2 regions of the Actinoplanes sp. NPDC023714 genome follow, and region 2 is predicted to be linked to the other one. Evidence: riboswitches for the same ligand, from Rfam matches in the RefSeq annotation. Region 2 holds a riboswitch; the other holds the start of a gene.
What was found. A riboswitch is a leader RNA that binds a small molecule or an ion and turns the genes downstream of it on or off. The one in region 2 is predicted to bind cyclic di-GMP.

Region 1 (3,972 bases), on a different contig from region 2:
CTCTCGCCCGCGGCGCTGGCCTCGGCCTCGCTGCCCGAGGCGATCCGCCGGCAGGCCGCCCGGTTCAGCGAGGAGGCCGGCGTGGATTCCACGGTCCGGGTCACCGGGGATGTGCGGGAGCTGCCCACCGCCGTCGAGGTGGTGCTGTTGCGGGCGGCGCAGGAGGCTCTGACGAACGTACGCAGGCACGCGAACGCCGGTTCGGTGTCCGTGGTGCTGGCGTACTCGGTCGATGCGGTGCGGCTCATGGTGCGGGACGACGGGTGCGGTATTTCCGACATTTCCGAAATGTCGGGTGGGTTCGGGCTTCCCGGCATGAAGGCCCGCGCCGATCAGGTCGGCGGCACGCTCACCGTGCACGGCTCCGACGGCACCACGATCGAACTGGAGATCCCCGCATGATCCGGATCCTGCTCGTCGACGATCATCCCGTGGTGCGGATGGGCCTGCGCGGCATGCTCGACGCCGAGAGCGACCTCACCGTGATCGGCGAGGCGTCCTCCGGTACGGCGGGGGTGGCCCAGGCGGTCGTCCTCCGCCCGGACATCGTGCTGATGGACCTGCGGATGCCGGACGGCGACGGGGTGGAGGCCACCGGCCGGATCCTCGCCGAGGCGCCCGGCGTCCGGGTCATGGTGCTGACCACCTACGAGTCGGACCGGGACATCCTGCGGGCCATCGAGGCGGGTGCCTCCGGATACCTGCTGAAGGACGCCTCCCCGGCCGACCTCGCCGACGCGGTCCGGGCGGCGGCCCGCGGCGAGACGGTCCTCGCGCCGAGCGTGGCCTCGACCCTGGTGCGGCAGGTCCGCACCCCGGCGCCGCCGGCGCTCTCGGCGCGGGAGACCGAGGTGCTGCGGCAGGTGGCGGCCGGCCTCACCAACGCCGAGATCGGCAAACGCCTGTTCATCTCCGAGGCGACCGTGAAGACCCACCTCCTGCGGATCTTCAACAAGCTGGACGTGGCGGACCGGACGGCGGCCGTCACCACAGCGATGCGGCATGGGCTACTTGAGGGCGATTCGACTTAAAAAACCGTTCTGCCGGTAAGGGGACGATACGCCGGTTAGATTACGGAAGGCGCGACCTCATGCCGGATCACGATCCGGTGTTTGCGCTGCTCACATACCGGTTCCCCGGTGCCTGGGCGGCCATTTTCGTTTTCGGCTGTCAGGCGCGGTACCCGAACAGGCAAACCCGTCGTGAGGCGGGGGCGCAAAGCCAGGGGCCTCCCCGAACGGAGGTAGCCCAGCCGCCGAAGGAGAAAGAAACACATGCGCTATCCACAAGCCCATGCGGCCAAGAGCGGCTCGATTCCGTTCGCGCTGCGTGGCCCGAAGTCGATGCGACGGGCCCTCTCGATCGCTGTTGCGGCGGCGGTGGGTCTCGTCCCGACGGTCATGATCACCTCGCCCGCACACGCGGCCGCCGGTGACGTGACGATCTCGTCGCCCACGATCACCGAGGGCGGTGACCTCGTCTTCACGCTGACCCGGGAAGGCGCCGGGTCCGGCCAGACCATCCCGACGGCGACCTACACGCTCCGGACGGAGGCGGGATCCGGTAACGCCGCGACGGCGGGCACCGACTTCGTCACCTCGCCGTCACCGACCTCCGTCAGTTTCCCGGACAGCGAGACCAACGTGACGCGGACCGTGACGGTCCGCACGATCGACGACGCGCTCTACGAGGGCGCCACGCCCGAGACGGTGAAGCTCGTCGCCACGTCGGGCGGGACCACGGTGGAGGGCTCCGGCTCGATCAGCGACAACGACGACGCGCCGGGATACACGCTGACCACGACCGGTCCGGTCACCGAGGGCAGCGGCGCGAAGGCGACCCTGACCGCCAGGCTGGACGCTCCGTCCGGGCTGGAGACCGTGGTCACCCTGACCGCGGTCGACGGCACCGCGACCAAGGGCAACGACTACACCGACTTCGGCTCCGGTCAGAACACGATCACGATCGCCAAGGGCAAGACGAGCGCGACCAAGGACATTGTGGTCGGCAAGGACGACGTCCGGGACTCCGCCGAGCTCGAGAACTTCACGGTGACCGGCACCGCGACCAACGTCGCGGCCCCGGCCAACACGTCGGTCCAGGTCGGCATCACCGACATCGACCCGCTTCCGAAGGTCAGCATCGCCGACTCGCTGACGGCCACGGTGTCCGAGGGCGCCGGCACCAAGACGATCCCGCTGGAGCTCGACCTCGGCTCGGACAAGCCGGTCACGGTCCGCTGGGACGCGATCCCGCCGACCGCCAAGAACGAGGACCACGAGCTGGCGACCCAGGGCACCGACTTCGGGTACCCCGCGTCGACGTCGCGGACGGTCACCTTCCCCGCGCGGGACACCGCCGAGGACGCGACCATCACCATCACCGACGACTCGTTGAACGAGGCGGACGAGGACTTCGGCGTTCAGCTGGCGAACCCGTCCAACGCCGAGCTCGGCACGCCGTCGAAGGCCGACATCACGATCACCGACAACGACAGCAGCCAGCCCGACGTCACCATCGACACCACCACGGTGCAGGAGGGCAACAGCGGGCGTGCCAGCCGTACCATCACGGCGAAGCTGAGCGCGGCCTCCGGCCGGACCGTCAAGGTCAAGTGGGCGACCGAGGCGGAGGCGCCGGCCATCGGCAAGGCCACGGCGGTGAAGGACTTCGTCTCGAAGTCCGGAACCCTCACCTTCCCGGCCGGCACCACCACCCAGACCTTCTCCGTGGACGTCGTCGGCGACACGGTCTACGAGCCGGGTGGCGGCACCGGTGAGACGTTCAACATCGTCCTGAGCGACCCGGTCGGCGCGGCCAACCCCACGCCCACCAACGCGGTGACCATCACCGACGACGACTCCAAGCCGACGTTCGTCTTCGACGACATCGCGATGCCGGAGGGGAACGAGACCAGCGCCGTGCTGCTGCCGGTCAAGCTCAGCAACGGCAGCGAGAGCCCGGTCACCTTCGAGCTCACCGACCCCGGATCCGGCACGGCGGTGACGACCAACAGCGGCGTCGGGGGGAACGACTACGCGGCCGGCAGCGCCGAGGTGACCATCCCGGCGGAGAGCACCACCGGTTACGGCGTCATGCTGATCAACGGTGACCTCGTCAACGAGCGCGACGAGACCGTGAACCTCACCCTCACGCCCAAGTCAGGTGACTCCTACCTCAGCAGCACCCGTGTCACCGGCACGTCGGACTCGCTGGTTCTGACGCTCGAGAACGACGACAAGGCGCCCGAACTCAAGATCAACGATGTCACGGGCGAGGAGGGCGGCACCGTTGCGGTGACCGGAACCGTCTCCGGCGTCTCGGACCAGGCGATGACCGCGACGATCGCCTTCGCCGGTGCGTCCGGCAACGGGGTGAAGGCCGCGGACGCCGCTGACTTCATCAACCCGGGCACCCAGACCGTCAGCATCGACCCGGGCACCGAGCCGGGCTCGGTCGTGGCGATCACCGATGTCCAGATCGCCGATGACGAGGTCAACGAGCCGAACGAGACCATCCGGGTCAGCGGCACGAGCCTCGGCGGCTTCGGTTCGGTGACCGAAGGCTGGATCACCATCGCGGCGAGCGACGGCGGGGCTCCGGAGACGCCGGGTGCGCCGACGATCAGCACGCCGGCCGCCTCGATCAAGGGTGCGGGCAACGCGACCATCACCGGTAAGGCCACGGCCGGCGCCACCGTCGACCTGTGGGGCGCGCCGTTCGGCGCCGAGGGTCCGGCGGTCAAGCTGAAGAGCGTCACCGCCAACTCGACGGGCGCGTACACCTTCACGCACGCGATCACCCAGGGCTTCATCTTCCAGGTCGCCGTCGGGGACATGAAGTCGAAGGAACTCGCGGTCCGGGTCATGCAGACCCCGGTCCTCACCGCCACCTCGCCGAGCCGGGGCAACTTCACGGTCACCGTCACCGGTAACCCGAAGGGCGCCGGCCAGGACATCCTGGTGCAGAGCT
Region 2 (3,972 bases):
TTCGGCCTTCGCTGGCTCGGAGGTCTTCGCCGGCTCGGAGGTCTCCGCCGGCTCGGCGGCCTTCTTGCGGGGGCGGCGGGCGCGCTTCTTCGGTGCTTCGGGTTTGAGTTCTTCGACGGGCTCTTTCGCTGCTTCCGGCTCCGGTGTCGAGCTTTCCAGGGGTGAGGGCTCCGGCGTCGAGGGCTCCGGTTTCGAGGGCTCGGTGGGCGAGGAGATCTCCTGCGTGGGCTGTGTGGGCTGCTCCTCCGCGAACTCTTCCTTCGCCGGCTCGGGCTCGGGCTCGGGCGGGAGCGGGGCGGCCTTGGCGGCTCTGCGGGCGGGCGCCCGGCGGGCCGGCGCCGGCTTCGTCTCCGGTTGCGGCGGCCGGGGGACGGCCGAGGCGATCCGATAGCGGTAGGTCACCCCGTCGTCGCGGACCACGAAGTCGTCGGCGCCGTCCGGCCGGGTCCAGGTGAGGATCATCTGGCCGTACTTCTCGGCGAGCTTCACCAGGGCCGGGAAGCTGTCGACGATCACGACCGGTTTGCCGGGCGGGCTCGCCATCGGCTCGACCGGGACGAGAAGGTGCGGGTAGCGGCGTTCGATCTGGTTCCGGGTGCGCAGCGGCACGCGGCGGAAGGCCGTCGTGGCCACGGCCGCAGCCCCGATGAACGCGGCGAGCAGCAGGATGACCGCATACTTACGCGCTTGCGCGGCGGTGAGGAGATCCCTTCCGAGAAGGGAGATCTGGCGGGGGTACGCCTCGCCGCCCGATGTCGCGGCCGATCGTTCGACAAGGAGGCTCTGCGCGCCGCCGGCGAGAGCGAGCTGGACGTCGTTCAGGGTGAACGACAGCGTCGGTTCGAAGGTCGAGCCGTCGTCGTGACGGACGAGCGCGGTGACCGTCGCGGTGATGGGACCGATGTCCGAGCCGATCGCCTCACTCGCTTTCTTGGCACGATCCTCGAAGCCGTCGAGATCGAGCGAGACGGTGCCGACGAAGCGCTGTGCGGTGAACTTTTTGGCCTGTGCCAGCGGGATGGTGGAATGCCAGCCGGCCGACGACGAGAGCCGGGCACTCACTTCGACCTCGCCGGGCTTGCCGAGATACTGCATCCGCAGGACGACGAAGTCGGCGAGATTCCGGTAGATCGGATCGGGGGAGTACGCGGTGGTGCCGTCGTAGGCGGCGCTCCGCGGCACGTCAGCGGAGTAGGAGAAGGTCATCCGCTCGCCCGCAGCCGAAGAGGGAGCGGTGATCTGGGTCGCCGGTTTCATCCATCCGAGCACGCCTAGGGCGAGACCGAGAACGGTCAGCACGGCGGAGAACGCGGCGACGGCGCGGATGGCGGGATGCAGCCGACCGGCCGCCTTGGCCACGGCCGTCACCACCGCCCACGAGCCGCCTTGGCCAGACATGCCCTTCGCTCTCTTCTTCTGCCTGCCGCGCGGAACGTCCCGGCGGGTTCTCGCCGTGGCCGTGGCTGCGCCGCCACTGGCGATCAGGAATCCGAACATCCCGAGAGCGGTGGGGCTGAGCAGTGGTTTCAGCCATCTGCCGCCCTGGGGGACGTGCAGAACCGCGCGGCCGATGAGCTCATCCGCGGTGGGGTTGAGCGAGTCGGCCGACGGGTTGTTGTCTCCTTGGAAGACATAGCCGGTGAGCGGGTCGCCGCCGATGATGCGGTGGAGTGTCTCAATGCCTCCGACCCCATGGTATGCGGCGATCTGCCCCACTTCGTAGGAATCGAATTTGATCAGGAAGACCAGATCGTCCGCGTAGTACGTGGGGTTCATGCTCACCCCGTGAGTGACGACGTAGGAGAGTCGGTGTGTGCCGACCGCCCAAGCACCGATGGCCGCCATCATGAAGATGGCGGCCACGGCGATACGTCGGAACCTCGGAATGGCTACTCCGTGATGTGACGGCTCAATGCTGCGGTAGCAGCCATGGTGTCACCCGGGAGAACCGTCCGGAGGCGTTCTGGATCAGGCGACGACGACGCTCACGTCGAGGTCGGTCACGGCGGTGAGGTAGTCGGTGCCCGTGTTGGCGACCGTGCAGTTCCACACCGTGCCGCTGGAGTAGGTGCAGGTGAGCGCCTTCGACGTAGCTGCGTTGTTGCCGCTGTCGGTGCCCTTCAGGACTCCGGACACCGTCGAGGTGGTGGGAAGGGTCATGCCGCCGGAAGCCGTCAGGTCGAGGGTCGCGCCGACGATCTTGTTAGCGTCCGTGGCGTCAGCCTTCAGCTTCGCCGAGGTGAGGACTGCGCCCTCGACCGTCATGGTGGTGGTGCCACCGCCAACGATCTTGGTGAAACCGCCGCTGTTGGTCACGCCGGAGGCGGTGAAGGCGGTGCTTCCGGCCGCGACGACACCGGCGACGGCAATTCCACCAAGCAGCTGCAGCATGTTGCGCATAGAAGGTTTCTCCCCAAGGTCGGTAGCCCAGCCGGCCCGTAAGGCCCCGTGGCTTTGCGTCCCCGGCTTGCGCCGGGTTTGCTCTTTCGCCGTGAGCGGTTGCTCGCTGACGCCAGGTTGTTCGGCTGGGGTTCCGGGGGGCTGAGCGGTCGCGGAGACTTTTTCTGAAGAAACCGCACCTGATAGCGGGTGGGGTGCTAACGGGGTGCGAGGCGGCTTTTCGAAACGGTGAAATGGGGGCGGGGCGACCGTCGGGAGGACGGCTGCCCCGCGTACGAAGAAAGGTTTTAAAGCTTGTAGAACGTCACGTAGTGGTCCGGCGTGAAGTAGGCGACGCGCGTGCTCCGGTTCACGACGATGCGGTAGGCGTCCCGGGAGGCGCCGCGGGCGCGGGAATAGACGTCGTATTCGCTGTACGTGGCGGACGGCAGTTGACCTTCGCGGTTGTAGAACGTGCCGCCGGTGTAGTTGTAGTTGCCGTACGGCCAGGAGTACCAGCCGGCGCTCGTCGGCCAGCCCAGGGACTGCCAGCCGGTGAACGCGGTGCGCGCGGCCGAGCAGCGGCTGATCGTGCAGCTGTTGTGTACGGCGGCCTGAGCCGCGTCGGTGCCGGTCGGCGCGACGACCGCGGGCGCGACCAGAGCGGTGCCCGACAGGGCGAAGACCAGGGCGACGCCTGCGAAGAGGCGGCCGATTCGGGACAGCGGGCGGGATTGCCGGTCGGTGCGCATGATCGGACTCCGATGCCGTGGGGGATGACCCGGACATCGAATATCGTCACTTTCGGGCGGGGGTTGCGGTACCTCCCGGACCGATCATTTCATCGGCGTCCATCGACGCTTCATGCGCCGCCCAGGCCGTTCACCCAGTCGACGTACTCCGACTCCTGGCGTCCACCCCGGCCGCGCTGCGGCGGCGGGCCGCTGATCGAGGTGGGCTCGACGACCGGCGGGCGCGGCGTGATCCGGGGGTGCTCGGCGGTGTCGATGCCGGTCCGGGGACCCGGGTTGCCGGTGGCGAAACCGTCGAACGAGCCGGCTGGGGACGCCGGTGGGTTCTCCGGGCCGGAGCGGCGGCCACGCCAGCCTCGGCGCTGGCTCGGCGCCGCCTCCTGCTGACCGGAGAAGCGGGGCGCGGGCTCCTGCGGCCGGCTCGGGGAGAAGCGGCCCTGGGCGGGCGCTGCCTGGGGCGCGGCTGCCTGGTGCGTGGCGGCATGCGCGGGGCCGGCCTGCGACGGGCCGGCCTGCGACGGGCCCTGGCCGAACGGCGTGCCGGTGCCGGAGGTGAACGGCGAGTTCGGCGCGTTGGCCGGGGCCTGATTCGCCAGGTCGGCAAGGGGGTGAGGACGGTCGGCAGGCGGGTGCGAGCGGTCGGCGTGGGGGTGCGGTCGGTCGGCAAGCGGGTGCGGGCGGTCCGCGACCGGGTGCGGGCGGTCGGCGGCGGGGATGACGCCGGTGTCCGAGGGGCGTAGCTGGGCCTCCGGGCGCTGCGCGGCGGCGGCCGCCGCGGCGGCGATGGCCGACTGCTGGGCGGGTGCCGGCGCGTCGCGGCGGGGCAGCGGCGGCGCGTCGG

Region 1: linked by a shared signal. The riboswitch ahead of AB0G10_RS05280 (Calx-beta domain-containing protein) and the one ahead of AB0G10_RS30995 (hypothetical protein) in region 2 are both predicted to bind cyclic di-GMP.

The regions. Positions count from the first base shown of each region.
Region 1 is NZ_JBFAAR010000001.1:1,108,265-1,112,236, forward strand. Features, by position in the region: gene AB0G10_RS05270 (sensor histidine kinase) at 1-402, shown strand, start outside; gene AB0G10_RS05275 (response regulator transcription factor) at 399-1,031, shown strand; cyclic di-GMP riboswitch class I at 1,181-1,260, shown strand; gene AB0G10_RS05280 (Calx-beta domain-containing protein) at 1,275-3,972, shown strand, end outside.
Region 2 is NZ_JBFAAR010000008.1:199,771-203,742, forward strand. Features, by position in the region: gene AB0G10_RS30990 (DUF5305 family protein) at 1-1,776, opposite strand, end outside; gene AB0G10_RS30995 (hypothetical protein) at 1,969-2,391, opposite strand; cyclic di-GMP riboswitch class I at 2,419-2,493, opposite strand; gene AB0G10_RS31000 (ribonuclease domain-containing protein) at 2,688-3,131, opposite strand; gene AB0G10_RS31005 (hypothetical protein) at 3,242-3,972, opposite strand, start outside.